Regions from separate parts of the Agrobacterium sp. GW821-FHT14E08 genome, predicted to be linked through region 3. Evidence: riboswitches for the same ligand, from Rfam matches in the RefSeq annotation. Region 3 holds a riboswitch; each other region holds the start of a gene.
The links. Region 3 has a riboswitch for cobalamin ahead of bluB (5,6-dimethylbenzimidazole synthase). Riboswitches for the same ligand answer to the same signal wherever they lie in the genome.
Positions count from the first base shown of each region.

Region 1: it holds a riboswitch for cobalamin, as region 3 does, so the genes downstream of both, AC1ROR_RS08845 (CbtB domain-containing protein) here and bluB (5,6-dimethylbenzimidazole synthase) in region 3, are expected to answer to the same signal.
Region 2: it holds a riboswitch for cobalamin, as region 3 does, so the genes downstream of both, AC1ROR_RS04520 ((2Fe-2S) ferredoxin domain-containing protein) here and bluB (5,6-dimethylbenzimidazole synthase) in region 3, are expected to answer to the same signal.
Region 4: it holds a riboswitch for cobalamin, as region 3 does, so the genes downstream of both, metE (5-methyltetrahydropteroyltriglutamate--homocysteine S-methyltransferase) here and bluB (5,6-dimethylbenzimidazole synthase) in region 3, are expected to answer to the same signal.

Region 1 is NZ_JBXAPJ010000002.1:13,610-21,472, forward strand. It holds gene pip (prolyl aminopeptidase) at 1-335, shown strand, start outside; gene AC1ROR_RS08825 (GNAT family N-acetyltransferase) at 531-1,019, shown strand; gene AC1ROR_RS08830 (type 1 glutamine amidotransferase family protein) at 1,041-1,607, shown strand; gene AC1ROR_RS08835 (hypothetical protein) at 1,779-2,093, opposite strand; gene AC1ROR_RS08840 (CbtA family protein) at 2,098-2,808, opposite strand; gene AC1ROR_RS08845 (CbtB domain-containing protein) at 2,820-3,002, opposite strand; cobalamin riboswitch at 3,165-3,400, opposite strand; gene AC1ROR_RS08850 (c-type cytochrome) at 3,494-4,414, opposite strand; gene AC1ROR_RS08855 (c-type cytochrome) at 4,499-4,933, opposite strand; gene AC1ROR_RS08860 (LysE family translocator) at 5,053-5,682, opposite strand; gene AC1ROR_RS08865 (helix-turn-helix transcriptional regulator) at 5,814-6,533, shown strand; gene AC1ROR_RS08870 (metallophosphoesterase) at 6,654-7,523, opposite strand; gene AC1ROR_RS08875 (superoxide dismutase) at 7,667-7,863, opposite strand, start outside.
Region 2 is NZ_JBXAPJ010000001.1:918,957-926,819, reverse strand. It holds gene metG (methionine--tRNA ligase) at 1-1,320, shown strand, start outside; gene AC1ROR_RS04535 (TatD family hydrolase) at 1,332-2,114, shown strand; gene AC1ROR_RS04530 (MBL fold metallo-hydrolase) at 2,117-2,947, shown strand; gene AC1ROR_RS04525 (chloride channel protein) at 2,969-4,750, shown strand; cobalamin riboswitch at 5,004-5,197, shown strand; gene AC1ROR_RS04520 ((2Fe-2S) ferredoxin domain-containing protein) at 5,289-6,080, shown strand; gene AC1ROR_RS04515 (ABC transporter substrate-binding protein) at 6,097-7,593, shown strand; gene AC1ROR_RS04510 (ABC transporter permease) at 7,599-7,863, shown strand, end outside.
Region 3 is NZ_JBXAPJ010000001.1:1,131,390-1,139,252, forward strand. It holds gene AC1ROR_RS05585 (NADP-dependent malic enzyme) at 1-1,306, shown strand, start outside; gene AC1ROR_RS05590 (DUF2865 domain-containing protein) at 1,443-2,549, shown strand; gene AC1ROR_RS05595 (chymotrypsin family serine protease) at 2,621-3,043, shown strand; gene bluB (5,6-dimethylbenzimidazole synthase) at 3,124-3,837, opposite strand; cobalamin riboswitch at 3,935-4,117, opposite strand; gene AC1ROR_RS05605 (TolB family protein) at 4,305-5,135, opposite strand; gene AC1ROR_RS05610 (glyoxalase superfamily protein) at 5,328-5,705, shown strand; gene AC1ROR_RS05615 (NAD+ synthase) at 5,959-7,638, opposite strand; gene AC1ROR_RS05620 (LTA synthase family protein) at 7,861-7,863, shown strand, end outside.
Region 4 is NZ_JBXAPJ010000003.1:343,312-351,174, reverse strand. It holds gene AC1ROR_RS14345 (helix-turn-helix domain-containing protein) at 1-398, shown strand, start outside; gene AC1ROR_RS14340 (hypothetical protein) at 493-726, shown strand; gene metE (5-methyltetrahydropteroyltriglutamate--homocysteine S-methyltransferase) at 913-3,258, opposite strand; cobalamin riboswitch at 3,359-3,574, opposite strand; gene AC1ROR_RS14330 (ATP-binding cassette domain-containing protein) at 3,636-4,418, opposite strand; gene AC1ROR_RS14325 (sugar ABC transporter permease) at 4,437-5,741, opposite strand; gene xylF (D-xylose ABC transporter substrate-binding protein) at 5,931-6,971, opposite strand; gene AC1ROR_RS14315 (ROK family protein) at 7,213-7,863, shown strand, end outside.

The DNA of each region.
Region 1 (7,863 bases), on a different contig from region 3:
GTTCGATTACCGCAGAGACCGTCTCGGCTTTTCCCGAAAAATGGCACGATGAAAACTACAGGCTCGCGCGGGCGCGTCTGTGCGCGCATTATTTCCACCATGCGGCGTGGCTGGAAGACGGCGTGCTTCTCCGCAACGCCGGCGGGCTGGCAGGCATTCCGGGCGTCCTCATTCAGGGCATGCGGGATCTGCAGGGACCACCGGTCACGGTTTACGAGCTTGCCGCGGCGTGGCCGGGAAGCGAACTAATCATGATCGACGGCGCCGGACATTCCACGGCGGATGCGGGGATGGAAGAAGCCATTGTTTCGGCAATCGCGCGATTTGCGAATTGACCCGCTTGACAGATTACGGATTCGGGCGCATTGCATGTCCCATGATCAACGAACGCGCACCCATCTCCTGCTCGTACTTTTGGGCCTACCTTTAAGGGCGGCTCGACAGATCATATTGTCAACAAGCCGCCGTCAGGCGGCTTTGTTGTTTCTCAAGCGTCCTGACGGCACCGATAAGACCAAAGGACCAAAGAAATGACCGAAGATAGCACCCTTACACTGGAAAGACCGCCCGTCGTCATCATTCGTGGCGCACGCAAGACGGATCTGCCCGAACTCAACGAGATGATCACGCTGCTTGCCTCCTACCACGGCGATGCGGCTGCGATCACGCCGGCGAAACTGGAACGCGACCTGTTCGGCCCCCTGCCCTGGGTGCATGGGCTGGTTGCGGAAGCCGATGGCGCGCTGATCGGCTACGCCCTGCTTCTGCCGCTCTACAGGGCGCAGGAAGGTCAGCGCGGACTTGAGCTGCACCATCTCTTCGTGCGTGACGGCCATCGTGGCCATGGCACCGGCCAGCACCTCGTTTCCCGCGCCCGCGATATCGCCAAGCGGCTGGGCTGCGACTATCTTTCCGTCAGCGCCACGACCGGCAATGTGGCGGCGCATCGTTTCTACGAAAACATGGATTTCGCGCCCCGCCCGGTCACCGGCATGCGCTACATGCAGGCCATCGCCTGATTAAAAACCACGGAGACGGCCATGACACGGATCGCCATTGCGCTCGCGCAGGATTTTGCGGACTGGGAACCGGCGCTGCTTGCTGCCGCAGCACGCAGCTATCTCGGCGTCGAGATCGTTTACGCCACGCCCGATGGCCGGCCGGTAACCTCCATGGGCGGGCTGAATGTGACGCCTGACACGTCCTATGACGCGCTCGATCCTGAGAATATCGATGCTCTCATCGTTCCCGGTGGTCTCAGCTGGGAAAAGGGCACGGCTGTCGATCTTGGCGGGCTGGTGCACCGGTTTCGCGACAGGGACCGGCTGGTGGCCGGCATCTGCGCGGCGGCGAGCGCGCTCGGCGGCACGGGCGTTCTGAACGATGTCGCCCATACCGGCAATTCGCTGGCATCCCACAAGGCCTATCCGGCCTATAGCGGTGAAAACCTTTATCGCGACCAGCCGAAAGCGGTCAGCGATGGCGGCATCGTCACCGCCGCCGGCAGCGCGCCGGTCAGTTTCGCTGTGGAAATCCTGAAACACCTCGGCCTCTTTGGTCCGGAAGCCGAGGCGGAACTTCAGGTTTTTGCGGCAGAGCATCGCTGAGGCGCAGCCGTCTCGGTTGTTTGCACTCCCTCTACTCCCCGTAATTCCGGCCTTGAGCCGGAATCCAGCCGACGCGCGTCCGCGCGGCGAAAAGAGTCTTTTCAGCCCAAAGACTTGGGCTGGCTGGATCCCGGCTCAAGGCCGGGATGACGGAGGTGAGAATAGCGAGGATTATCGCCGATCCAGCACCCGGCACACGCGCGCCGCCGGCTCCTCACCCTCCCCGGCAATCGCCCGGCGAATATCGCGGCTGTTCAGATGCAGGCTGCGGCCGGCGGGCAAATTTGCACGTTTTATCTTGGAAAGGGCTGCCCCGACGAAGGCGGCCTCGTGGTCATGGAAAAAGGTGAGAGCCGCCTCGTGTCCGGGGCTCGGTCCGAGAACCGCCTTGAAGGCAAGACGGTGCACGGCGCAGAAAGCGCCGTGACCGGGAACGGCAAAACGCAGCGCATCGAGTTCCTCACTCCATTCCGCTGCGTCCTGCATGGATTTACGCCTGCTGGAAGCGCTTCAGGAAAAACGCGCTCAATGTTCCAAGCAGAGCCCAGAAAACGAAGCTGGTCACGGTGGCGGCGACGATGAACTGACGCTCGAGCGGCAGCGGTGCCAGCGCATGTTCGCCTTCCGGAGGCAAGGGTGCGCCCACCACATGCGGTGCGACGATCAGCACCAGCGCCAATATGATGGCCCAGGGTTCGCGGCGGAAGGCGATCAACGCAATGCCGCCCGCGGTTGCGGCAACCGTCGCAAGCCACCAGATCTGCCGTGCCTCGAGCGCGGCAGCCGGGCTGCCCGGCAGTTCCGGCGGCAGGCCGATCATCGGGGCCAGCATGACGGCGGCAAAACCGGCAACACCCCAGAGAAGGCCTTCACGCCAGCCGCCATTCGTGCCACGCAGCGAAATGAGGCCGGTCAGCACCAGCGCATAACCGATGGCGGTGAGAACATTGGCGGCGACGGTATAGGCGGTGCGCTCGAAGCCGTCGGCCGGAGCCCAGGCTTCATCGTTATGCTCATGGGCAGGAACGGCAGCACCGGGCGCCGCCGCATCATGGCTGTGGGGTGCTTCGCCGGCGCTTTCATAGGTTTCCGCCTGAAGGATGAGCGGCGTCGTGCCGAAAGCCTGCATGGCCGAAACGGCGAAACCGCCGAGAATGCCGACGAGAACGGCGGTAAAGACGATATTGCGAAAAGACGACATGCGGTTTCCCCTCAATGGCAGGGGAAGGCATTGGCATGGCGCGTGTCATGCGCGGCATTGTGAACGGCTTCCACATGGGAAAAGCCGACAAAACCGACAACAAACAGGCCAAGCATGATCGCCGTCAGCGATTGCGCAAAGCTGGTTGTTTTTGCGGAAACGGCTGAATTGGCCGTATTCTGGTTGATGGACATGGTGACCCCTCTTGCGGCGCGACCCCGCGCCTCTGGACGCGGCCGAACAGCAAAGGCCGTCGAGCCGCATACGATACACTTCACCACGGGGATACGAGACTGACACAGGGAGAAGTTGATCCCACCACCCTGACATTCCGCTCTTCCGGACACCCCGCCGGCATGGATATTTCCGTGATGGCAGGTCTCCTGGCTTACGGGTCAAAACCTGAAACGCCTTCCCGGCATCACCCTCTCTGGAAACCCTGGGTTCCCGGCGAGATGGCTTGCCAGTGGCATTTCGTTTCAGGCTCTCCGCTCACAGTTGCGGGGGCAGCCACGAATGAGGATTTCTCCCTATCGTGTTCCCTTTTCACCTTCCGGAATGCCCGGAAGGAACCATCACAGGATTGTTATCCGATGGGCGGGGTCGGGAGTCAATGGCGCTTACCTACCTCTCCTCCGTCATCCTCCGGTCAGGCCCGGGGATGACGGAGGAGAGGTATCAGGCTCTAACGCGACGGGATCGCCTTCAGATAGGCGGCGATGGCATCGCGGTCATCGGCCGTCAGATGCGCCATATTCTGCTGCACCTTGACCATGGAACCGCCGACGCTGTCGAATTCCGGGGTGAAGCCGGTTTCCAGATAGCTGGCAATATCGGCCGCCGCCCAGGCGCCCATGCTTTGCGAACCGGGGGTGATGTCGGGAATACGGCCCTCGCCTTCCGGATTGGGACCGCCGGCCAGCCATTTATCCGTCTGGAATCCGCCGAGCGCATTGCGCGGTGTGTGGCACTCGCCGCAATGGCCAGGCCCTTCCACCAGATATTGGCCGCGCAGCAATTCGGCATTGGCGTTGGCAAGCTCGACGCGGGGCCGCGCCGAGGGGTCGAAATAAAGGAATTTCCAGCCGCCCAGCGCCATGCGCATATTGAAGGGGAACGGCAGGTCGTGATCCGGCGCGTCGTTCTGGCTGGCGGGCAGGACTTTCAGATAACCGTAGAGGTCGTTGATGTCCTTCTGCGTCATGCGGGCATAGGAGGCATAGGGAAAGGACGGGTAGAGATGTTCCCCGTTCTTGCCGACACCGCGCGTCATGGCATCGCCGAATTCGGCCAGCGTCCAGCTGCCGATACCATGTTGCGGATCGGAGGAAATATTGGGCACATGGAAGGTGCCGAAGGGGCTTTTCAGCGCCTGCCCGCCCGAAAGCATCAAAAGCGCATCGCCCTTGGCATCGGGTGCGGCATGGCAACTGGCGCAGCCGCCCGCCCAGAACAGCGTTTCGCCATTGGCCAGATCCGGCTCGCCAAGGCTCACCCAATGGCTGGGCGCCTGTCGCTCAGGCGCCGTCACCCAGGCGAAAATACCATAACCCGCAACGGCCGCAATCGCGATCCCGCCCGCAAGCTTCGTCCAAATGGAAGACATGCCCCTCTCCCCACTCTCACCTGACTGGGTCAGGTGTCTTTCCAGGCCTGAAAAACGCCGCCGGAAAGCGGCGTTTTGAAAGGATTATTTCTTCAGACGATAGGTCTGATGGCAGGTGCCGCAATCGGCGCCGAGCGTCTTCATGGCGGTGGTGACGCCTGCCTCATCGGTGGGGAGATTGGCAAGAACCGTGTCCGCATCCGCGCCCAGCTTGGCGGCCTTTGCCTTGAAGTCCTCGAAATTTTCCCAGATGGCGGGTGCCGCCGCACTGCCGGCCTCGCTGCCGGGCGGGAACTGGTCGGGGAAAGCCTTGGCATTGGTGCTGATGGCCGTCACGGCGGCTTTCACGACGTCAGCGTCGTAAGGCTTCTGACCCTTGGAGATGGCGGCGAGCGCGCCCATGGAGCCGCCGATCTGCTTCATCATGCCTTCACGTTTTTCGACTTCGCCGGCAGCATAGACCGCTCCGGCGCAAAGACAGCCGAAAAGCATGGCCGCCGCGATGGTTTTCAATTTCATAGACTCTCTCCTTGATTCCGGCTGGGATACCGGACGCTAGATGGAACGGCGCGAGGATGCCCTTTCCGGATGGCGAAAAGAAGTCACATTGCGGTGAATTCTATCGTGAAAACAGAAGTCTAGGACAGGGCCTCCCAAAGCGTCAGCAGGGCTGCGGCAATCAGCATGAAACCGGCGGCGCGGCCGATGAAGATTGTCGCACCCGGTGAAGAAACCAGCCATGCCCGGCTTTTATCCGCCGTCAGCGCCAGCGCGCCGTAGACCGTGAACTGGGTCACCGCCACCATCGCGCCCATCACCAGTCCCTGCATCCAGATCGGGCCATAGGCCGGTTTGAGGAATTGCGGATAGATCGCCATCATGAACAGATAGGCCTTGGGATTGGAAAGGCAGGTCAGCACCGCCCGCCAGAAGGCTTTTCTGACCGAAGCGCTCGCCTGCGCCTCATCGCCGTTCACGACGATCGCGCTGCGCATCAGGCCTATGCCGATCCAGATCATATAGGCCGCACCGAAGACCAGCAGCGGCAGGAACAGCGAGGGCATCCAGGCGGCCAGCATGCCGACGCCCAGGGCGCCGTAAAGCGAATGCACGATGCCGCCGGCGCTCATGCCGCTTGCGGCGGAAAGGCCGGTTCTTTTGCCTCCCGTCAAAGCGCTTGCCAGCACGAACAGCATGTCCATGCCCGGCAGGATGATGATGCCGAACAGGACCAGAAAGAAAAGCCAGAGATTTTCAGCGTAACTCATGTCAGTATCTCCCAAAACAGTTTGCGGCACATTCGGGAAAGCATATGTTTCTCAATGTGTTTTTCTGTTTATAGGAAAAGCCAACTGACAGCGTTGTGTCAGTTGCGTGGTGAGCAACCGGAAAAACGGCAATGCGCAAGGCGTCGAGACTGTTCGAGATCATCCAGATCCTGCGGGTGGCGCGCAGGCCTGTCACCGCGCAGACGATTGCCGAGGCGCTGGAGGTGACGGTGCGCTCGGTCTATCGCGATATAGCCGCCCTTCAGACCATGCGTGTGCCGATCGAAGGGGAACGCGGCGTCGGTTACATCCTGCGTCCCGGCTTCAACCTGCCGCCGCTGATGTTTTCCATCGAAGAGACCGAGGCAATCGTGCTTGCGCTTGCCATGGTCGCCCGCACGGGGGATGCCGAATTGCGGCAGGCGGCGAAAAAGGTCAGCGACAAGATCGCGGCATCCCTGCCCGAGCCCCTGTCGAAGATGCTCTCCGCCAATGCCCTGCACGCCTGGGGCAGCATCGCCCCCGCACCCGCCGGCATTGATCTTTCGACTGTCAGGCGGGCGGTGCGCGACGAGGAAAGGCTGGATCTCACCTATTGCGATGAAACCGGCGCAGAGACCCGGCGGCAAATCCGCCCCATCGCCGTGATCTATTATTCGGAAACGACCAATATCGTCGCCTGGTGCGAATTGCGGCAGGCGATCCGCAACTTCCGCTCGGACCGGGTAATCACCTGCGAAACCACGGGCAGCTTTTTCAAGATGGAAGGCGAAAAGCTGCGGCAATTGTGGATGAGCGGCTGGCAGAGCAACCAGCCGGGCAACATAACGTCAGAACGCACGACGAACTAACCCGGCGCGTAAAAGCAACTGATTTAGTACGTCTTGCAACCTTCGTTCCGTGCCGGCGAACCCCTCTCCGCCCTTCCTGTGCTCGTCGCAGGAATGAGGGTCGAGAGAGGTGTGCTGGCTTCAAATTACGGCAGCGTTCTGCCGCAGATGTTCCAGCACCCTATCCTCTTCACGCCCGAAGCCGCGAATGACGATGCGGTCGACAAAGACATCGGCAATGGCGAAGGTGTTCTGGTCGGGTGTATCCACCATGCCCTTGAAGTTGACGAAGTGGGTGTTGCCCAGCACGCCGTAATTGCCATTGTGATTATGGCCGCTGAACCATGCGATGACCGAAGGGTGTGCGCCCAGAAGATCGAGGATGCGCGGTGCGTCCCACATATTATGGGCGTTTTCCGGATAGAGCGGATAGTGGCAGAGAACGACGACTTTTTCGCCCGCCGCATCGGCCTTTTGCAGAACGGCCCGCAACCATTCGAATTGTTCGTCGCTGAGCGACGCATTCCAGTCCTGGGCATTGATCGCACCCGCTTCCCGCAGGCGCTTCAGCCGCTCTTCGGCAAGCGCGCGGCGCGGATCGCCGGAAGGCGGGGCGAAGAGGCTTACCTCGTTGCCGTCAAGAACCACGAAGCGTATCGCGCCGATGGCGAAATCATGCCAGGGGGCAGACATGCCGAGGCGGGCATGGATGGCCGTCAGATGCTCGGCGGCGACGGCAAAATCGTGATTGCCCGGAAGCATGACCGAAGGGTGACGAAGCCCATCGTAGACGCTGAGAATCGCGTCGAAATTTTCAAATCCGCGGTCGATGATGTCGCCCAGCGTCACCACGAAGGCCAGGTCCTCGCGGTTGAAGGTGTCGATGGCCTGCGCGAGCTTCTTCGGGCTCTCGGCATAATACCGGCCCATTTCCGGGCGGGGATCGGCATCGGCATATTGGGGGTCGGCGACGATGCCGAAGGAGAAGAGAGGTGTGGTTTTTTCAGTCATGATGCGCCGCGATAAACCCGGCTGATGACAGGCGTGTGACAAGCCGGGCAGATACCGGATGCGGCCGGCCGGAGGTATCAGGCCCTGAAAACAAAACACCCGGCGTGAAAGCCGGGTGTTCCAAAAATTCCGTTCCGCAAGCCTTACTTGGCAGCAGCTTCGTAACGCTCCAGGACGTAGTCCCAGTTGATGAGGCTGTCGACGAAGGCTTCGAGGTACTTCGGACGCAGGTTGCGGTAATCGATGTAGTAGGAGTGTTCCCATACGTCGACGCCGAGGATCGGCTCTGCACCGTGAACCAGCGGGTTTTCGCCGTTTGCGGTCTTGGAGATTTCAAGCT
Region 2 (7,863 bases), 210 kb from region 3:
GACCAGTTTCGCGAGATGGGCAAGTTGCTCAACGCCTCGAACGACGATTTCATCCGCACCACGGAGGAGCGTCACCACGAGACCTCGCGCAATATCTGGAACCTGATGGCCGATAGCGGCGACATCTACAAGGATAGCTATGCCGGCTGGTATTCCGTGCGCGACGAGGCCTATTACGGCGAGGACGAGACGGAAGTGCGCGCCGACGGCGTTCGTTACGGGCCGCAGGGCACGCCCGTCGAGTGGGTAGAAGAGGCAAGTTATTTCTTCAAGCTCTCCGAATATCAGGAGAAGCTGCTGAAGCTCTACGAGGATAACCCGGATTTCATTGGTCCGGCGGAACGGCGCAATGAAATCATCTCTTTCGTCAAATCCGGCCTCAAGGACCTGTCGATTTCCCGCACCACCTTCGATTGGGGTATCAAGGTTCCGAACGACCCGAAGCACGTCATGTATGTCTGGGTCGATGCGCTGACCAACTACATCACCGCGACCGGTTACATTGAGGACAAGAACGGCCCGCGCGCAAAATACTGGCCAGCCGATGTGCATATCATCGGCAAGGACATCATCCGTTTCCACGCGGTCTACTGGCCGGCTTTCCTGATGAGCGCGAAGCTGCCGCTGCCCAAGCGCGTCTATGCGCACGGCTTCCTGCTCAACAAGGGCGAGAAGATGTCGAAGTCGCTCGGCAACGTCGTTGATCCGGTCAATCTAGTCAACCATTTCGGTCTCGATCAGGTCCGCTATTTCTTCCTGCGCGAAGTCTCTTTCGGCCAGGACGGCAGCTATAGCGAAGAGGGCATTGCCACCCGCATCAATGCCGATCTTGCCAACGGTATCGGCAATCTCGCCAGCCGTTCGCTGTCGATGATCGTCAAGAATTGCGACGGCCAGATTCCGACGCCCGGCGAGTTCACCGATGAAGACAAGGCGATGCTTACCTCCGCCGACGGGCTGCTTGAGATTTGCCGCGAGGAGATGGGCAAGCAACTCATCCACCGTGCGCTTGCGGCCATCATTGCCGTGGTGTCCGAAACCGACCGCTATTTCGCGTCGCAGGAGCCGTGGGCGCTGAAGAAGACCGATCCCGAGCGCATGGGCACCGTGCTTTACGTTACGGCGGAAGTCGTGCGCCAGATTGGCATTCTCTTGCAGCCCTTCATGCCGGAATCCTGCGAGAAGCTGCTCGATCTCGTTGCTGCCCCTGCCGATAAACGTGATTTTGCAGCGCTCGGCGGAGCGGGACGTCTGGTTCCGGGCACGCCGCTTGAGGCACCGAAGCCGGTCTTCCCGCGTTACGTCGCTCCGGAAGCGTGAAGGCGACGACCATGCTGATCGATACCCATTGCCATCTGGATTTTCCCGATTTCGAGGCTGAGCGCGACGATATCGTCGCCCGCGCCCACGCTTCGGGCGTGAGCCAGATGGTGACGATCTCGACGCGGGTACGCCGTCTGCCCGAGCTTTTGAAGATCACGGAGAAATATCCGTCGGTCTTCTGCTCGGTCGGTACGCATCCCAACAGCGCCGCCGAGGAGCTGGATATTTCCGCCGACGATCTGGTGCGGCTGGCGGAAAGCCATGACAAGATCGTGGCGATCGGCGAGGCGGGTCTGGATTATTTCTACGACACGCAGAAGCCAGAGGACCAGAAGACCGGTCTCCTTCGCCATATCGAGGCGGCAAGACGGACGATGCTGCCGCTCGTCATTCACAGCCGCAGCGCCGATGACGATATGGCCGCGATTTTGCGCGAGGAAAGCGACAACGGTGCCTTCCCGTTCATCCTGCACTGCTTTTCCGCCGGCCCGGAGCTGGCGAAGACCGGTGTCGAGCTTGGCGGTTATGTGTCCTTTTCCGGCATTCTGACTTTCCCTAAATCGCAGGACATCCGCGATATTGCCGCCACCGTGCCGCTGGACCGGCTGCTGGTGGAAACGGACGCGCCCTATCTTGCGCCGAAGCGCTGGCGGGGAAAGCGCAACGAGCCGTCCTATGTCGTCAACACGGCGGAGGTTCTGGCCGAGGTGCATGGCATTTCCTTCGAGCGGATGGCTGACATCACCACCGAGAATGCCTTTCGCTGCTTTTCGAAGATGACAAGGGTGTAGGCGTGGCAATATACCGTCGCCGCTTCACGGTTCTCGGATGCGCGTCGTCGCCCGGCGTGCCGCGCATCAACGGCGACTGGGGCGCCTGCGACCCTGAAAACCCCAGGAATCGGCGCACGCGCACGGCCTTCATGGTGGAGCAGATCGGACCCGATGGCGGCAAAACGACGGTCGTCATCGATACCGGCCCGGATTTTCGCGAACAGATGATCGCCGCGAAGGTAGAGGCGGTCGATGCGGTGCTTTATACCCATGCCCATGCCGACCATCTGCACGGCATCGACGATCTGCGCATCTATTTCGCCATTCAGCAAAACCGCATTCCGATCTATGCCGATCCCGTCACCATGGCGCGCATCTGGGACGGGTTCGCCTATTGCCTGGAAACACCGCCGGGCAGCAGCTATCCGCCCATCGTCGAACCGCGGATCATCGCCGATATCGATGCGCCCTTGATCGTCGAGGGGGCAGGTGGGCCGATACCTTTCAACGTGCATATGCAGCAGCATGGCGACGTGCATTCGCTCGGCTTCCGCATCGGCGATATCGCCTATTGCACCGATGTCAGCGATTTTCCGACTGAGACCCTGCCAAAACTCGCCGGTCTCGATATTCTCGTCATCGACGCGCTGCAGCACCGCTATCATCCCAGCCATCTTTCGCTGGAACAGGCGCTCGGCTGGATCGAAAGATTTGCCCCCAAAAGGGCGATCTTGACCCATATGCATATTCCGCTCGATTATGACACGGTGATGCGTGAAACGCCTGATCATGTTGAACCGGCTTACGATCAGATGCGTTTCGAAGTCGAGATCGAGATTGAAGCGCCCTAGTACCGCCTGAAAAGGAACAGCATGTCGACCCGGCCTTTCCGTGCACCCAGTATGGCGAGCTTTTTCGACAATCTGCGCGCCAGCCGCCTGCGGGCGATGTTCCGGCGCGGCGAACTGGGGCTGGTGGCTCTTTCCGTTCTCATCGGCATCGCAGCGGGGTTACTGGTGGCGCTGATCGGCGCCCTGAGCACCGCGCTGCATGTGCTGGTCTTCGGTGTCGAGCGGCTGAGCAGCAGCGATCTGTCCGGGTGGATCGTGCTTGTGGGGCCAATCATCGGCGGCATCGTGCTCGGCCTCATCATTTTCATTCTGTCAAAGACCCGCAAGAAACCCATGGTCGACCCGATCGAGGCGAATGCGCTGCATGGCGGCCGCCTGTCGCTCACGGACAGCATCATCGTCTGCGTGCAGAACATTGTGTCCAACGGTTTCGGCGCGTCCGTGGGGCTTGAGGCCGGTTATACGCAGATTGCCAGCGGTGTCGCCTCCAAGATCGGCATCAAGCTGAAGCTGCGGCGAGGGGACATGCGAATCCTCGTCGGCTGCGGTGCAGCGGGGGCGATAGCGGCGGCCTTCAACGCACCTTTGACCGGGGCATTCTACGCCATCGAACTCATCATCGGCACCTATACGGTCGTGACGCTTGCCCCGCTCATCGTCTCGGCGCTGGTGGCGACGACCGTCATAGGGGTTATAGGCGGCCATGGCCTCTCAATCGATATCGTCGATGCCAGCCGCGTGACGCCCGCCGACTACGTACCCGCCATCTTTCTTGGCGTCGTATGCGCGGCGATTGGCATCGCGCTCATGCAAACAGTGTCCTTCATCGAGGAGACTGCGCGCAAAAGTGCTATTCCAGGCTGGCTTCGTCCAGCCATTGGCGGCGTGGCTGTGGGCGCCCTTGCGTTGATATCACCGCAGGTGCTTTCGAGCGGACATGGGGCGCTGCATCTCAACATCGATGCCGAACTGACGATCTACGGGCTGGCGGGGCTGTTTCTGCTGAAAGCGGCGGCCAGCGCCGTTTCCATCGGTTCGAATTTCCGCGGTGGCCTGTTCTTCGCCTCGTTGTTCATGGGATCGCTGCTCGGCAAGATTTTCGCGCTCTGCGCCCCCTATATCGGTTATGGGGCGACAGCGCCCATCGTCTATGCCGTGATCGGCATGAGCGCCTTTGCCGCCGCCATCATCGGCGGTCCGCTGACGATGACGTTTCTGGCGCTGGAACTGACCGGAGACTTCCAGATCACGGCTCTGGTGCTTGCCGCCGTCATCACCACCTCGCTCGTGGTGCGCACGACCTTCGGTTACTCCTTCGCCACCTGGCGCTTTCACCTCAGAGGCGAAAGCATTCGCAGCGCCCATGACATTGGCTGGATCCGCGACCTGACCGTGGGCAAGATGATGCGCGCCGATATTCGCAAGGCCAATGTCAGCATGGGGCTTCCGGCCTTCAAGGAGAAGTTTCCACTGGGTTCGACGCAGCGTGTGATCATGACGCATGATGACGGGCGCTATGCCGGCATCGTCCTCGTGCCGGAAATCTACGCCGACCCGATGGATCGCGACCCGAGCAAGATCAGCCTCGAAACCTATCTGCACTACAAGAATGACGTGCTGCTGCCGACGATGAATGCGCGGCAGGCGGCAGCCGCTTTCGATGCCACGGAAAGCGAAGCGCTGGTTGTCGTCAACGACAAGATAGAAAACCGCCCGGTTGGCCTGCTGACGGAGAGCCACACGCTCAGGCGCTACAGTGAAGAGCTTGAATTGCGACGCCGCGAGGCCTCCGGTGAATTATAAATTACTTTATGTTTTTTGTTTTAAGTATTGATATAATTATATATTTTATTGATTATATCTTCCGTTTTATTTTTGGTTTCCGCGCAGTGACGGCTGTGGGTGAGCCAATTCGGTACCACATCGTAAAACATGGGGTTGACCAGCAAATAAAACTGCGTTTATGTAACTTTATAACGTAACAATCGATTGGACGAAGGAGACTTGCGTAGCGTGTTCACTTGCGGCGCAGGCGGTTGACAGCGGCCTGCGGCAGTGTAGGTTCGCTCCGTCATGGTTCTTCCGTCACCCGGTGGAAGCTAAGAGGGAATCCGGTGAAGACCCGGAGCTGTCCCGCAACTGTAAGCGGTGAGCCAATCGCCCACGATGTCACTGGCAGAAATGCCGGGAAGACGGGTGAGGTGGCTTTGACCCGCAAGCCAGGAGACCTGCCTGACATATTGTAATTCCGTGGTCGGGGGGTGCCATGGGAATGATGGCTGTTTCCGGCATTGATGCCGGAGGCCCGTCATTTTCGTCGCCGCCTCGTGAATGAGGCATTGTGACAACCGAGATCCAACCAACCTATCGAGAGCCCTCTCAGCCCGACGCCGTGCTGCTTGTCGCCAAATCGGCTTTCGCGGCGGCGCCGCATCAGGACATGCAGCGTCTTGCGGCGCTGGCGGGGCAGCTGTGCGGCGCGAGAACCGTTCGCATCGCATTCACCGAGCAGGGCACGCCGTCCTTGCGCGAAGCGCTCGGCGCGCTCATCGATGAGGGTTTCGGCAATCTCCTTCTCGTGCCGCTCATGTTGCCATTGGAGCCGAGCTTTCAAAACTGGCTGACCAAGACCCTGAAACGATGGCGGGCAGCGGACCCACGCCCCTGGCCCTCGCTGTCGATAACTGCGAGCCCGACCGCAAGCAGCCTGATGACGCTTCTTATCGAAGACCTTGCCGAAACGGCGAAGGAACTCGATCTTTCACCGTCGGTGCGCCCGGCAGGCGAGGGGTCGCTGGTGCCTGCGCAAAAGCGCCGTGTGCTCGTCTGTCAGGGTGCCCCGTGCAATTCAGCCGGTGCGGACGCCATCTGGGGGCATCTGCGCAACCAGCAGGAACGGCTGAAACTCAGGGTCACGGGCGACGGCACCATGACGGCCAAATCGACCTGTCTCGGCCCCTGTAACCTTGCGCCGGTCATGCAGGTCTTTCCTGAGGGTACCTATTATGGCGGCGTCACCGAAGAGGCCGTCGATCGTATCGTTGCCGAACACCTGCTTGGTGGTCGTATCGTCGAGGACTTCGCCTATCACCCGACCGGCCGCAAACAGCGGCTGCGCAATCTTTCCGAATAGCATGAGAGGAAACAAAATGCCGATAAAGAGCTTTTCGCGTCTGGCAGCAGCCGGGCTCGCGGCTTTCATCACAGGCGTGGCGGCCGATGCGCTTGCCACCGAACCCTTGCGCGTCGGCGCCACCTACATCACAAGTGGCCTTGATCCCGCAAAGGGCTCCAATGGCTGGGCTCTTGTCAGTCATGGAGTGGGCCAGAACCTCTTTACCGTCGACAAAGAGGGCCGGCTTGTGCCGGACCTTGCCGAGAAAGCGGAACGTACCGGCGATTTGACCTGGACAGTGACGCTGAAACCGGACCGGACCTTCTCCGATGGTTCTGCCGTAACGGCAGCAGCCCTTGCGGCCGGATTTGAGCATACTTTCGCAACCAACAAGGCGGCGCTTGCGACAGGTGGAAAGCTTGGCTTCAAGGCAGTCGATGCACTGACGCTCGATATCACGACGGAGAAACCGGTGTCCTTCCTGCAGGCGCTATTTGCGGAGTGGCCGCTCGTCGCCTATACGCCGGCCGCCGATGGAAGCGCTCTCTTCACCGGGCCGTATCAGATTGCGGATTTCAAGGCAGATACATCGCTGAAACTCGCGCCGAATGCCAATTTCGCCGATGCGGCTTCCCGCTCCCCGGTCGATTTCCGCAGGTTCGGTGACGCGCAAAGCATGACACTTGCGCTGGAGGCTGGCGAATTGGACCTCGCCTTCGGACTGCCCTCGGAAGTCGTGAAACGGCTGGAAACCAATCCGGCCCTGACGATCAAGTCCTTCCCGGTCGGTTATCAATATCTCGCCTTCCTCAATACGAAGCGGCCGATTACCACCGACATCAAAGTGCGGGAGGCGCTGGACCTGACTTTCGATCGCAAGGAGCTGGCTGCCGCGATCAATGGCGGTGAGCCGGCCACCGGCGCTTATGCCGCCTATTTCCCCTTCGCTGGAAAGCAGCCGCGGCCGACCGACATCAAGAAGGCCGAAGCGCTTCTTGATGACGCCGGATGGGTCAAGGACGGGGCAGGGAACCGCACAAAGGACGGCTTGCCGTTGCGGCTTCTCGCCATCACCTATCCGCAGCGCCCGGACCTTGTTACCATGCTGCCTGTCGTGAAGGCGCAGCTTGCCAGGGTCGGTATCGCGCTTGACACCAAGGTCGTGGAAAACATTCAGGATGTGGCGGCCGCGGGCGAATTCGATATCGCGCTCTGGGCGCAGCACACCGCGCCCAACGGCGATCCGGCCTTTTTCCTCAATTCGATGCTGCGCAGCGGTGCTTCGCTCAACTATTCGAAATATTCCTCTGCGGAATTCGATGCGATCCTCGACCGCTTCGCTACGGCGGGTGGGGCCGGCGAACGGGCCGCGATTGCCCTTGATGCCCAGGCAAAATTGTTCACTGACGTTCCGGCTTCCTTTCTGGTCTCGCCGGTCTGGTATGTGGGCCTTTCGAAGCGGCTTCAGAATTATGAACCCTGGGGTTCGGACTATTATGTCCTTCGCGCCGATATCGGCGAGACCAGGTAGTTCTGATGCAATTGTTCCGGTTCGGCATGCGTTCGGCTTTGGCAATGCTTGCGCTTTCGCTTGCATCCTTCACGCTTATTGCCCTTATGCCCGCCGATCCCGTGCAAATCGCCATCAGGGTATGGAACCTGACGGCAACGAGTGAAACCGTCGCCGCGCTGAGGGAAGAATGGGGCCTCGATCGGCCCCTTCTTCTGCGTTATCTGCAATGGCTTGCGGATTTCGTCACCGGTGACTGGGGGCGGTCCTTCCGCACCGGTGAACCCGTTT
Region 3 (7,863 bases):
CTATATCTTCCGCGGCGCGCTGGATTGCGGCGCAACCACGATCAACGAGGAAATGAAGATGGCCGCCGTTCAGGCCATCGCCGAACTCGCACGTGAGGAAGTCTCCGAAGTCGCGGCAAAAGCCTATAGCGGTGAAACCCCGATCTTCGGCCCGAACTACCTCATCCCTTCGCCCTTCGATCCGCGCCTTATCCTGCGCATCGCCCCGGCGGTTGCCCGCGCCGCTGCCGCAAGCGGCGTCGCCGCCCGGCCGATCACCGATTTCGAAGCCTATCTCGACCAGCTGAACCGTTTCGTCTGGCGCTCCGGCTTCATCATGAAGCCGGTCTTCAATGCCGCCAAGGCTGCCGAAAAGAAGCGCATCATCTTTGCCGAAGGCGAAGACGAGCGTGTGCTGCGCGCCGCCCAGGTGCTCCTGGAAGAAGGCACCGGCATTCCGATCCTCATCGGCCGTCCGCAGATCATCGAAACGCGCCTGAAGCGCTTCGGCCTGCGCATCCGCCCGCATGCGGATTTCGCCGTGGTCAATCCGGAAGACGATCCGCGCTACCGCGATTACGTTGATGACTATTTCGCCCTCGTCGGTCGCGCCGGCATCAACCCGGAGGCGGCCCGCACCATCGTGCGTACCAACTCCACCGTCATCGGTGCGCTTGCGGTGAAGCGTGATGAGGCGGATGCGCTGATCTGCGGCCTCGAAGGCCGTTATGACCGCCACCTGCGCGACGTGAACCAGATCATCGGCAAGCAGGAAGGCGTGCGTTCCTTCGCCGGCCTCAGCCTGCTCATCACCCAGCAGGGTGCGCTGTTCCTCACCGATACTTTCGTGAATTACGACCCGACCTCCGAGGAAGTGGCGGAAATGGCCATTCTCGCGGCCAAGGAAATCCGTCGCTTCGGCATCACGCCGAAGATCGCCCTCGCCAGCCATTCCAATTTCGGCTCGCGCGATTCCGAAAGCGCCCGCAAGATGCGCCGCGCCCTGAAGATCGTGCAGGAAGCCGCACCGGAACTGGAAGTCGATGGCGAAATGCAGGGTGGATCGGCGCTGTCGGAAGCGCTGCGCAAGCGCGCCATGCCAAACAGCGTGCTGACCGGTGAAGCGAACCTGCTGGTCTTCCCGAACCTCGATGCCGCCAACATCACCCTCGGTGTCACCCGCACCTTGACGGAAGGCCTGCATGTCGGCCCCATCCTGCTCGGCACGGCCCTGCCCGCCCATATCCTGTCGCCCAGCGTCACCTCGCGCGGCGTGGTCAACATGGCGGCGTTTGCCGTGGTGCAGGCCTCGCATCCTTCGGTGTGATAGAGGCCGCATTAACGCAATTTTGAACAGGCTGTTGCCGCATTGCGGCAACAGCTTATGTTATCTTCCTGAAACACGGATTTCGTGAAGTATAACGCCCCTGCCACCGGCCGGGGACATCGAACGGATCGAACAATTGACCCGCCGCAGCCGCATCATCGGCATCCTGCTTCCCCTTGTTTTCGTCGCCCCGGCCGCCGCTTTCGCGGATCAGGTCTGTGATACGCTCTACGCGCAATTGCGCGAGCCGCCCCGCGTCATCGGCAATACGGCCGAGGTGCGGCGTTATGCCAATGCGCTCGCCCGCCAGAACATCGTCATCCGCAAGATCAGGAACGACCTGCGCAGCTATGGCTGCTCATCCGGCAGCGTCATCGTCTATGGCAGCCCCAATGCCGGGCTCTGCGCCGAGATCGGCGATGCGCTGGTGGATGCCGAAGCCGAACGCGATGCCATCATCCGCGACCGCGACGATGCCATGGCTGCCGCGCGTGACAATGGCGGCGACGTCAGGCGCCAGCGTATTCTCGCCGCCCTCGATGCCAATGGCTGCAGCACCGTGCCGCAAATGGAAACGCAATTGCCGCCGCCCTCGCCCGATGTGACGCGTTATCCCGACGCCTTCCGCCAGCAGGGCAATCAGCCGGGACAGGCCGGGCTTTCGCCCTACCCCAACGCCTCCGCCGAGGGCGGGCTTAGAACACTCTGCGTGCGCACCTGCGACGGCTCGTTTTTCCCCATTGCGTCCAACGCCTCGCCGCTCGATTTCCGCGCCCAGGCGGAGCAATGCCAGAAAATGTGTCCGGGAACTGAGACGGAGCTTTATTTCCACTCCATGACGGATCAGGAAACCGCCGATATGGTGTCTGCCGAAACCGGCAAACCCTACAAGGATCTGCCGACCGCCTTCGCCTACAGGAATGCCTCGGCAAAGGCGCCGGGCTGCGCCTGCAACATGGCCGCCTATCACGAAGAAATGCAAAAGCAGGAAGAGGCCGCCCGGCCGGAAGCCGAAAAACCCTATTCCGGCATCACCACCATCCCATCACCGCAAGGCGACAAGGCTCCGAAACCCGCGGAGCAGCAGCAGGCCGCAAAGCCGCCGGAACAACCGGTTCCCGAACGCGACTACGACCCGAACGACAGCAGGATCCGCGTCATCGGCCCGAAATTCCTGCCCGACCAGACAGGCCGGATCGACCTCAAAAACCCGGCGTTGAAGGGCATACAGCCGCAGCAATAGAGGCGCCGCGATGTTTTAAGCCGGGTGGCAACCGCAATCGGATAGCGCCGCATCCCTGCGGGATCGTCGCCTTGCAGAGGGGCAACATCGTCTATCAGGGAACCAGCTATGGCGTCGATGCGGCCGTTGCCAGCCCCACAAACGGCCGGCTCGCCACCATCGGCGCGATCTACAACCTTCCCTCACCGGTGGGAGCAGCCGTTGCGGCACTCAACATGAATGTCACGAAATCGGGGGTGACGACGAACATCACCAATGGCGTCGTTTCCGGCTTTTACGATGTGCAGCAGCCGAACATGCGCAACCAGATCGGCATATCACCCCGCCGCGCCGGCGAGGTTTTCAGCCAGCCGGGCGATAGCGGCAGCGCCGTGATCGACACGGCGGGCAACAACGTCGTCGGGCTGTTTTGGGGCGCAAGCGCCCAGGGCACGATCAGCCTCGCCAGCCCCATCCACCCCATCCTCAATCTTTTCAACTGCACCGTCGTCTGACGATGAAAAACGCCTGACAGATGGAAAACCACCCTTTCCGAACGCTCATTCGGGAAGGGTGACCCCAAAGCGAAAGCCGCTCACCCACCCCACCGGTTGCGGAACACCAGCTCCTCCAGTGGCACACGCTGCCGCCAGCCCTTCACCGCCAGTTCCGGCTCGGTGTAAAGCGCATCGACGCGGCCGAGGCACAGCCAGGCCACGATTTCGATATGGTCGGGAATGCCCAGAATGGTGCGAATGTCGCTGTCGTGGAAAATGCTGACCCAGCCGACACCGATGCCTTCGGCACGCGCCGCAAGCCAGAGATTCTGGATCGCGCAGACGGTGGAATAGACATCCGTGCGCGGATTATGGGTGCGGCCCAGCACCACCTTGCCGCCACGCGTCGGATCGCAGGTGACGCAGATGCTCAGCGGCGCCTTGCGGATGCCTTCAAGCTTGAGACTACGGTAGAGCGTCTGCTGCTCGCCCGTAAACATCGCCGCCGCCTCCTCATTGGCGCGGCTGAAGGCCACAAAGGCGGCCTGCCTCACGGCGCCATCGGTAACGAGCGTGAAATTCCACGGCTGCATGAAGCCGACGGAGGGAGCGGAATGCGCAGCCCGCAGCAGGCGCTGCACCACCTCCTCCGGCAAAGGATCGGGCAGGAACTGGTCACGCACGTCACGGCGGCTTTCAATGGCGCGGTAGATCGCCTCGCGTTCCTCGCTGGAAAACGGCCGGGCGGGTGAAAGCGCGTGATCGAACGGATCGGCTTGCAATGAACCGGTGGCGGACGGATCAATCGGCATCGTTTATCCCCAACAATGCGGGCGCGGCTGTGCTGAAACCATACCGGTTTTCGCCTGCACGACACGCCTCTTCAACAACCTGCCGCCGTCCACGCGGTTCAGTCTATCCCGTCAGGCCGGTCTTCTGACTCGGCTTCATCCGCCCTTTTCGCCTTCCCGAACTGCTTCAGTGGCTTGTGAAAAGGGCATCCGCCTCACAGCGCTGGGCACGTTCCGGTCTTTCACCGGATTCCCGATTCTCCCGCCGCAACCGGCGGGCACCTGACGTAGAAAGCTATGAGCAAGAAGGCTTGCGAAGGCAAGTGTCTTGCAGGACCGTGCGGCAATGTGACCATGGCACACCGTCGTACCCGCCTTGAGCAACATCCAGACAACCCAAGTCTCTGGGCTGAAAAGAGGCCTTTCGACGCGCAGACGCGCATCGGCTGGATGCCGGATCAAGTCCGGCATGACGGAAGAAGAATAGATCACGCCACAGGGAAATACCTAACATAGGCGAACTCATCCCCATCCGGTGACCAGTTGGGTGAGTTCATCGTGCCCTGCCCGCCAAAAAGCTCGAACAGTGTTTCGGCATTGCCGCCATCCATATCCATCAGCCGCACCCGCACATCGAGGTCACGCGGATGGTCGAAGACATCGCCGTCATAGGAGACGAACACCACCTTGTCACCTTTCGGAGACGGATGCGGAAACCAGTCGCCATAGGAACTGTCGGTGATCCGCTCGACGGCTGAACCATCCACCCGCACGCGCCAGATCTGCATCAGCCCCGTGCGGCTGGAATTGAAATAGACCCACTCGCCGTCTGGCGAATAATCCGGCCCGTCATTGCGGCCCTCGCCATGGGTCAGCCGCGTCTCGACGCCGCTTGCTATATCCATCGAATAGATATCGAAGACCTGATCGCGAATGCCGCAATAGGCAAAACTTTTCCCGTCCGGAGCCCATCCGTGCCAGTAGGAAGGAAGGTTCTTCGTCATCAGCCGTGGCGCGCCGCCCGCCGAGGGCATGAGGTAGATGGCGCTCTTGCCAAATTCCACCTTGTCGGAAATGGCGTAAAGCGATCCATCCGGCGAAATACCGTGATCATTGTTGCAGAGCGTCGCAAAGCCGGTATCGACCCTCTCCGGCGACGCATCACCGGCAAGGGACAGGCGGTAAAGCAGCCCTTCGCTGTTCAGCAGCAGGTATTTTCCATCCGGCGACCAGTTCGGCGCTTCGAATAGATCAGGCGTCTGCCACACCACCCGCATCTGCCGGGTGCGGATGTTGAAGATTTCGATGGAGCTGCGCATTCTGCCTCCCGGGCGTGTCCGTGTTCTCGCTCAAAGCGCCCGGCAATGCAGACATTCCGTTTGCATCCGCCATCGCCATGATTATGATCCTAGGGCGGCAGGCACCGTCCTGCAAATTCAAACCGGAAAAAACGCCAGCGCTCCGGCACCGTCCGTGACCCTTGCCGTTTCTCCCAGATCCGAGGTTCCGCGATGAATACCATCGCCGATCACCGCATCCGCTTCGGGCGGATCGCCGCAATGCTTCCTGTCAAAAACATCGAAAAGGCCCATGATTTTTATGTCGGTGTTCTAGGCTTCGAAAAAACCTTCGAAAACGGCAATCCTGTCGGTTTCATGATCCTCAAACAGGGCCATGCCGAGCTGCACCTGACATTGCAGCCCAGCCACAAGGCAGCGCCCTTCAATGTGGCGCATATGATGGTGAGCGATGTCGATGCGCTGCATGCGCTCTGCAAGAGCCAGGGCTTGCGCATCATCAAGGGCCTGCAGGACAAGGATTACGGCCTGCGCGCCTTTGTGTTTGAAGACCCCGATGGCAATCGCATCGATGTGGGGCAGGCTATTTGAGATGAGTGGGCGGCGCGGGGTTTTCTCCGCGCCGCTTGTTTAAACACGAAGGTTCGTTGTGGACCGAGCGCATGCCCCTTGTTTCTTCTCCCCGCCGGGGAGAAGTCCGCGGCAGCGGGATGAGGGGGCAAGGGCAGTGAGTTACGGCAACGTTGCCCCTTCATCCGACCCTTCGGGCCACCTTCTCCCCGGCGGGGAGAAGAAACGAGCGGCAACGCCGAGCAAAACATCCGCTACCAGCGCCTTCCGTCAATCACCGATCCCGAAACCGGTTGGTAATCGGGTAACGCCGGTCACGCCCAAAGTTCTTCTTGGTGATCTTCACGCCCGGCGCCGATTGCCGGCGCTTGTATTCGGCAAGATAAAGCAGATGCTCCACCCGGTGCACCGTCGCCACATCATGGCCACGCGCGAGAATCTCCTCGACCGACATTTCCTTCTCGACAAGGCATTCCAGAATATCGTCCAGCACCGGATAGGGCGGCAGCGAATCCTGGTCGGTCTGGTTGGGGCGCAATTCCGCCGATGGGGCCTTGGAAATGATATTGGCGGGGATCACCTCACCGGAAGGGCCGAGCGCGCCCGGCGGCACATTACCGTTGCGCCAGCTGGAAATGGCATAGACCTGCATCTTGTAGAGGTCCTTGATGGGGTTGAAACCGCCATTCATGTCGCCGTAGAGCGTGGCATAACCCACCGACATTTCCGACTTGTTGCCCGTTGTCACCACCATCGAGCCGAACTTGTTCGAGACGGCCATCAGGATGGTGCCGCGCGTGCGGCTCTGCAGGTTTTCCTCGGTAATGCCCTCTTCCGTGCCTTCGAAGAGATCTGACAGTGCCGATAGGAAACCCTCCACCGGCTCGACGATCGGCACGATGTCGTAACGGCAGCCCAGCGCTTTCGCGCAATCGGCCGCGTCCTTCAGCGATTCCTCCGAAGTATAGCGGTAAGGCAGCATGATGCAGCGCACCCGCTCCTCGCCCAGCGCATCGACGGCAAGGGCGGCGCAGATCGCCGAATCGATGCCGCCGGAAAGGCCGAGAACCACGCTCTTGAAACCGTTCTTGTTGACGTAGTCGCGGAAGCCCAGCATGCAGGCGCGGTAATCGGCCTCCTCGCCTTCGGGAATTTTCGAGAAGGGTCCGCTTTCGCAGCGCCATCCCTCTTCCGTACGTTTCCAGTCGGTGACGGCAAGCGTCGCCTCGAACTGGCTCATCTGGAAGGCGAGTGTCTTGTCGGCATTAAAGCCGAAGCTTGCGCCGTCGAACACCAGCTCATCCTGTCCGCCCAGCTGGTTGGCGAAGACGAGAGGCAGGCCGCTTTCGATAACCTGCCGCAGAGCCACCTGGTGGCGCACGTCGAGCTTGCCGCGATAATAGGGCGAACCATTCGGCACCAGCAGGATTTCCGCCCCGCTTTCGGCCAGCGTTTCGCAGACACCCATCTCGTTCCAGATTTCCTCGCAGATCGGAATGCCGATCCTGACCCCACGGAAATTATAGGGACCGGAGATCGACCCTTCGGCGAAAACGCGTTTTTCGTCGAACTCGCCATAATTCGGCAGGTCTATCTTGTCGCGCAGCGCGATGATCTTGCCGCCATCCAGAAGCGCCACGGAATTGTGCCGGCCCGTCTCGCCCTGGCGCGGAAAACCGATGACGATGCCCGGCCCGCCATCGACGGTTTCCGCCGCCAGCTCTTCCACGGCCTTCAGGCATGCTTTCAGGAAAGCCGGTTTCAGCACCAGATCTTCCGGCGGGTAGCCGGATATGAACAGCTCGGTCAAAAGCAGGAGATCGGCGCCCTGCGTCGCCGCATCGGCCCTTGCCTCGCGCGCCCTGGCGAGATTGCCCGCCACGTCGCCAACGGTGGGATTGAACTGCCCGACGGCAATCCGGAGATGGTTCTGGATATCGTGTCTGTCGCTCATGGCTTTTCAATACCCCGCCCGTGCCCGCTCCGCAACGCGGCAATTGCATGGCGACGCCCGTTACGCATGGCAGGCGCCCGTTCACGCTAAGGTTATCGCCGCACCCGCCAGGTTGCGCAAAGTTCATGTCGCGTTCATCGCGCTTATGTGACAGTTACATGACACTTTTGCGACACCCGATTCACCTCCCCGGATCGGTCGTGCCGCCTGCAATACCGGAGTATG
Region 4 (7,863 bases), on a different contig from region 3:
GCGCACAGATCAGAATGCGCCGCAAGTCGCTCGGCATGAGTCAGAGTGCGCTGGCGGGTCGATTGGGAATTACCTTCCAGCAAGTTCAGAAGTACGAAAAGGGCGCCAATCGCGTCGGCGCGTCCCGTCTGCAGGCGATTGCGTCGGTTCTCGGTGTCGATGTCAGCTCCCTGTTCGCCAATGCAACGCCCGATGGCGGCGTCGCCAATCCGGCGCTTGGTACGATCAATGCCATGCAGACATTCGTCGCTTCGAATGAAGGCTTTTCGCTGAACCAGGCATTCTCGCGGATCAAGAGCACCTCTGTCCGTAGAAGCATTGTTGCACTCGTCACATCGCTCGCTGCGACCGAAACGGCGGAAAATGCGGCTGTGCCGGCAAACAAAAACGATGATTGACGCAGGTGTGACGCTCGCGTGACGCTCGATGTGGTCGAAAATGAACAACGCAATATCAACGCGTTTTCATACTGTCGATTGTCGAGAGGGAAGCATGGCGGCGTCTACCACAGCAATACTTGAACAGGACAATGCAGACGAGATTCTCGCGCTTGGTAGGATGGTTTCCTATCTTTGCCAGCGTTCGAAATCCATGGATCTGGGCATGTCGACCTATTTCCTCGAAATGGCGTTGTTATCGCTGGCCCAGGACATCAATCAGCACGGTCTGCCGCCGGCAGGCGCAGAGCTGAACGGCAGCGGTTTCGCATCCACCGATCTGCATTGAAAGCCTCCGGGGCAGCAATGGCATAGACCACGAATCGAGCGAGCGTCCACACCGACCTCCAGTCGCAGACGCTCGGGATCGTTCTTCGGTTTTCCGGTCCGGCCGGCTCCATCCTGCCGGACATATACCCCTCCCCAATTTTTCTTCATGCAAGCGAGGCCCGGTTTTGCCGGGCCTCGCTTCATATCAGGGCACTGCCCGGCGAAGTTCGGCGGCCGCGGCGACCATGTTGACGAGCGCGGGCCTCACCTCTTCCCATTTGCGGGTTTTCAGGCCGCAATCCGGATTGATCCAGAGCTGCCGGTCGTCAAGCCGCTGCCGCGCCAGCGCCAGGAGATCGACCATTTCTCCCACGGCCGGCACGCGCGGCGAATGGATGTCGTAAACGCCGGGGCCAATCTGGTTCGGATATTTGTAAGTCCGGAAGGCGTCCAGCAGTTCCATCTTCGACCGCGAGGTCTCGATGGAGATCACGTCCGCATCCATGGCCGCGATGGCATCGATGATCTGGTTGAACTCCGAATAGCACATATGGGTGTGAACCTGCGTCCGGTCCTCAACACCGCTTGAGCAAATACGGAAGGATTCCACCGCCCAGTCGAGATAATCCTGCCAGTCCCGATGCCGAAGCGGCAGGCCCTCACGCAGCGCCGCCTCATCGATCTGGATCATCTTCGCCCCGGCTGCCTCGAGATCATTGACCTCGTCGCGGATGGCGAGCGCGATCTGCCGGCAGGTCAGGCTTCTGGCGATATCATCGCGAACGAAGGACCAGTTGAGGATCGTCACCGGTCCCGTCAACATGCCCTTGACCGGCTTTTCGGTCAGTGACTGGGAATATTCCCACCAGCGGACCGTCATCGGCCTCGGTCGCGACACATCGCCGAAAATGATCGGCGGGCGCACGTAACGCGAGCCGTAGCTCTGCACCCACGCATGCTGGGTAAAGGCGAAACCGGAAAGCTGCTCGCCGAAATATTGCACCATGTCATTGCGCTCGAACTCGCCGTGAACGAGGACGTCGAGGCCGATTTCCTCCTGCCAGCGGATGGTCGCTTCGGTTTCCTTCTGCAGGAATTTTTCATATTGCGCATCGGTCAGCGCGCCCTTCGAATTTGCAGAGCGGGCCTTTCGCACCTCCGGCGTCTGCGGGAAGGAGCCGATGGTGGTTGTCGGGAAAAGCGGCAGCGCAATAGCCTGCGACTGCACCTTCTGCCGCTCGGCAAATGCGCTCGCCCGCTTCTTGTCGGCCTCAGCAATCATCGCGATACGGTTCTGCACGGCGGGGTCCGTTACCTTTGGCGAGGATGCACGTGCGGCGACGGCCCCGGAGGCAGCCGCCAGCTCCACCGCGACTGCGGCCCTGCCCTCGCCAAGCGCCCTGCCGAGCGTGGCAAGTTCGCCGAGTTTCTGGGTGGCGAAGGACAGCCAGCTTTTCAGATCGGCATCGAGGCCGGTCTCCAGTTCGAGATCGACCGGAACATGCAACAGCGAGCAGGACGACGCGATTTGAAACGCCTCCACGCCGCGTTCGGCAATGGCGGTTTCCAACCGGTCGATGATCGCGGCGAGATCTGCGCGCCAGATGTTGCGACCGTCGATGACGCCGAGCGACAGGACACGGCTTGCGGGCAAAGCCTTCAGCACCACCTCAAACTCACCCGGCGCACGCACCAGATCAATATGAAGACCCGCGACCGGAAGCGCTGCGACAGCCTCCAGATTATCCTCAAGACCACCGAAATAGGTCGCGACGAGGATTTTCAGATCCGGCGCGGCTTTCGACAAAGCCTGATAGCTCACGGTAAGCGCATGGCGTTCACCCTCGGAAAGGTCCAGAGCGGCAACCGGTTCGTCGATCTGCACCCAGTCCGCGCCGGCAGCCCGCAGCCGGCGCAGCAGTTCTTCATAGACCGGCAGCAGCCTTGCCAGCAGATCGAGCGGCTTGAACGCTGTCCCACGTGCCTTGGCAAGTTTCAGGAACGTGACCGGGCCGAGAATGACTGGACGCGTGTGGATGCCGAGCGCCTTCGCCTCAAGGAAGTGGTCAACGGGCTTTTGTGAGGTGAGCACGAAATGCTGATCCTCTGAAATCTCCGGCACCATGTAGTGATAATTGGTGTCGAACCATTTGGTCATTTCCAGCGCCGGAACACCCTGTGCGTGATGGGAATGTCCATGCGCATGGCCGCAACCTGCATGGCCTTCGCTCTCGCTGCCGCGCGCCATGGCGAAATAGGTCGACAGGGGAACCTCTCCGTCCGTCCATCCGTAGAGGGATGGAATGGCGCCCACCATCACGGCCGTATCGAGGACATGATCGTAGAAGGAAAAATCGTTGGAGGGGATGTGGGTGATCCCCTTCTCACGCTGAAGCGCCCAATTTTCGGCGCGCAGCCGGGTGGCGGTTTCGCGCAGTTCCGTCTCGGAAATCTTTCCGGACCAGAAGCCTTCAAGCGCGAACTTCAGTTCACGATGGCGTCCGATCCTCGGAAAACCGAGCGATGCGACTGGAATGGTCTTGTTTGGCATTGTCATACCCCATTTGGTTGTGGGGGCATGGGTAAAGCGGACGCGTGCAGGCCCGGCCTTTGCCGGACCATTGCAGCAACCACCGGGACACCCCGCCCGTGGACGTTATTTTGTCCTGGCAGGTCTCCTGGCTTACGGGTCGTCGCCTTTGTCCGTCTTCCCGGGGCTTTCACCCCAGTGACGTGGATGGACAAAGGCTCGCCGCTTACAGTTGCGGGGGCAGCTCCGGTCTTGCCGATAAAACGGCGCACCGGATTCCCTCTTAGCTCCGGGATTGAAATATCAGGCCCGGAGAACCATGACACCCGCATTTCTCACCACGGGCGTCACGATGTCAATAGACATAAAGAAATCTTTATATCTTTATTTCTATGAACTCAGAGCGCGACCGCACCCGGCCCCGGCACCGCACCGGGCGGCACCTTGCCCAGAATGATCATGCCGAGAACCTCGTCCTTGGTGACATCCTCTGTCCGGGCATGGCCCACCACCTTGCCGTTCTTCATTACGAAGACCCTGTCGGCCAGATCGAAGACGTCGTGAATATCATGGCTGATGAGGAAGATGCCGATGCCCTGCCGTTTCAGCTCCTTGACGAGATCGCCCACCTGCGCCGTTTCCTGCGGCCCGAGTGCGGCCGTCGGCTCGTCCATGATGAGGATGCGGGCATCGAACAGAATGGCGCGGGCAATGGCGACGGACTGTCGCTGGCCGCCGGACAACGCCTTCACCGGCTCCTTGAACCGCCGGAAATTGGGGTTGAGACGCCCCATCACCTCGCGGGCCGAGGCTTCCATGGCGACATCGTCAAGTGTGCCCCATTTCGTCTTCAGCTCACGACCGAGATAGAGATTGGCGGCCGCATCGACATTATCGGCCACGGCCAGCGTCTGGTAGATGGTTTCAATGCCGTATTTCTTGGCGTCGCGGGGATTGCGGATATCCGCATCCTCGCCATTGATGAGAATATCGCCGCCATCACGCCGGTATGCGCCCGACAGGATTTTGATAAGCGTCGATTTGCCCGCGCCATTATGGCCGAGAAGGGCAACCACCTCACCGGGGAAAAGATCGACAGATGCGTTTTCCACCGCATGGATACCGCCGAAGGAAATGGAAATATTGCGCATTTCCACGAGGGGCGTGACTTGGTCCGTCATAGGAGTTCTCCTCGGTTCTTACTTGGCGCGGGCGCGGTAGATGGTGTCGAGCCAGACGGCGACGACCAGAACCACACCGACGACGATGCGCTGGAAGGGCGTATCGATGCCCACCAGCACCATGCCGGATTGCAGCGATTGCATGACGAGCGCGCCGAGCATCGCGCCCGCTATGGTTCCGACACCGCCGGCAAGCGAAGTGCCGCCGATGACGGCCGCCGCGATGGTGTAAAGCTCGTCGAGCTCGCCCTGGGCATTGGTGGCGGCATTGAGGCGGGCGGTCGAGATGGCCGCGGCGATGGCGCACAGAACGCCCATCAGCGTGAATATCTTCACCGTGACCCAGCGGGTCTTGATGCCGGCGAGTTCCGCCGCTTCCGGATTGCCGCCGATGGCGAAGACATAACGGCCGAAGCGCAGCCTTGTGGCGATGAAGGTCATGACCGCACCGACGGCAAGAGCCATCAGCACCGGAATGGCGATGCCGTGCGAAATGAACAGACCGCCTTCAGGCCAGGTTATGCCATTGGCATCGGCATAGTTGCGGGCGATGTTGACCGGCCAGGGATAGCTGTTCACTACCGCCACGAAACCGATAACGATGAGGCAGCCGAGCGCCACCAGAAAATATTCGGCCCAGACCGGCCGCAGCGGAAAACCGAAACGGCGGCGTTGGTGGCGGGAATTCAGGATGGCCGCAACGATGGCGACACAGGCGACGACGGCTGCGATCCAGCTCCATGTCGCGCCGATCGAGCCGCTGGTGCCGCCGCCCATCAGGCGGAAGGTGGAATCCATCGGTGCCACGGTGCGGCCGCTGGTGATGAACCAGGTGCCGCCGCGCCAGACTAGCAGGCCGCCGAGCGTAACGATGAAGGACGGCACGTTCAGGAAGGCGATGATGGAGCCCTGCAGCATGCCGATGGCGCCGCCGACGAAAATGCCGACCAGAAGCGTGACGATCCACGTCGCCCAATGTTCGAAGCCGAGGATCTGCGGCAGGATTTCCGCCTGCATGACACCCATGATCATGCCGGAGAAACCGAGGATCGACCCGACCGAAAGGTCGATGTTGCGGGTGACGATGACGAGCACCATGCCGGTTGCCATGACAGCCACGGAGGCGGTCTGCACGGAGAGGTTCCAGAGGTTTCTCGGCGTCAGGAACAGGCCGCCGGACAGGATATGAAATCCGATCCAGATCAGAAGAAGCGCGCCGACCATGCCGAGCAGGCGGGTATCAAGCTCCGTGGCGTTAATGAAACGGGCTATCGAGCCTGTTTTTTCCGTCTTTTGCGACGCTGTAGTATTGGACTGGGTCATATCGGCCATGAACTGCCGGTGCTCCTCACATCTTAGAGCGTTTTCGCTTTTTCCTTAAACGCGAAAACGCTCCAAATCTTTGTTCTGGCGCATTTCCGAAGGGAAAACCGGGCTCCACTTTTCCTGGAAATGCTCTAAAGGCGCCGCGCCATGAGCCATGGCGCAGCGCCCGAACCGGGACCTACTCGATCAATCGCAGGCTTTGACCGTTTTAGCCTTCACGCCCTGGCAGGCCGTTTCCTTCTTGATCCAGCCGGCGTCGATGACGACGTTCAGATTGTCCTTCGTGATGGCGATAGGCTTGAGGAAGACCGACTGCATCTTCACTTTTTTCGGACCGCCTTCAAAGGTGGAGACACCCTTGATCTCGGTCATCTTCTTGCCGCCGGCCAGTTCCAGTGCGATGCCGGCTGCTTCCTTGCCGAGTTCACGGCTGTCCTTCCAGACCGACACCGTCTGCGTGCCGAGCGCGACACGGTTAAGCGCGGCGAAATCGGCATCCTGACCAGAGACGGGAACCGAACCTGCAAGGCCCTGCGCGGCGAGAGCGGCGATGGCGCCACCGGCCGTGCCGTCATTCGAGGCGACGACTGCATCGACCTTGTTGTTATTCTTGGTCAGGAACTGTTCCATGTTCTTCTGGGCATTTTCCGGCTTCCAGCCATCGGTATAGGCTTCGCCGACATTCTTGATCTTGCCGCCGTCGATAGCGGCCTTCAGCACTTCCTGCTGACCCGCGAACAGGAAGTCCGCATTCGGATCGGAAGAGGAGCCCTTGATGAAGACGTAATTGCCTTCCGGCTTCACCTTGAAGACTTCGGCAGCCTGCAGACGGCCGACTTCCTTGTTGTCGAAGGTGATGTAGAAGGCGTTCTGGTTTTCGATCAGGCGGTCGTAACCGACGACCGGGATACCTTCGGCAACGGCCTTTTCAACGGCCGGGCCAATCGCGTCGCTGTCCTGCGCCAGGATGATCAGCGCGTTGGCGCCCTGGGAAATCAGCGATTCCACGTCGGTCAGCTGCTTTGCGGCCGATGATTGCGCGTCGGCGGAAATATATTTCGCACCGGCCTTGTCGAGCGCCGCCTTGATGGCCGCCTCATCCGTTTTCCAGCGCTCTTCCTGGAAATTCGACCAGGAAACGCCGACGACGAGATCAGCGGCCATGGCGGCAGTGTGCAGGGAAACGAGTACGGCCGTACCCGCCAGAAGCTTGGCAAATGAATTCATGATGTCCTCCCGGTAAGGGCGAAACCTGCACCTCCATGCAGAAAAACGCCCGGAAAAAAGCTGCCGGTCTCTGTGGTTTCACAATTTTCTCGACAGTCGAGAAAATTAATGTCAGAGATTCCTAATGCTGTCAACAACGGCCGCGGGCAGCATCCGGGTGTCTTGATCTTGTCTGTGGCATGCGCCATCAGACAGAGGGAGCACGACAGGAAAAAGCCGTTCAGGGAGCAGGCCCCAGCCCATGTCCGCCATTGCAAGTACGGAACTGGTGCGCCAGAAAAACAGCCTGTCTGTGATGGCGGCCCTGCGCCTGCATGGCAGCCTTTCCCATACCGAGATGTCGTCCTTCACCGGGCTTGCCTCCGCCACCGTTTCCGCCATTACCATGGAACTGGAACGTGCCGGCCTCATTTTGCGCAAAGAACAGCTTGCCGCTGCCGGACGTGGACGGCCGCGCATTCTCTTCGGGCCGCGCGGCGGCTATTGCCACGTCGCCATCATCATCATTTCGTCCGACAGCGTGCAATATTCGCTGGTCGACTACGCCGGCAAGCTGGTGGACCGCTTTACCGAACAAAGGATCGCGGCTGAAAAAGGCACGTTCGGACAATCGATTCTGACCGGTCTGGCAAGGCTTGCGGACCGCTCGCGCATCGACCGGTACGATATTCTTCAGGTATCGATCAGCAGCAAGGGGCTCGTGGATGCCGCAACGGCGACCCTCATCTGGTCACCCGTGCTCGGCAATGAAAGGATCGATTTCCAGCAATTGGTTTCCGGGGACGGCCGTATCCGCGTGACGCTGAACAACGAAACCCTGCTTGCCGCAAAAGCGATCTGGATGAGGGAGCAGGCGAAGGAACGCCCGGCGCCGGAGGCGCTTGTTACCCTT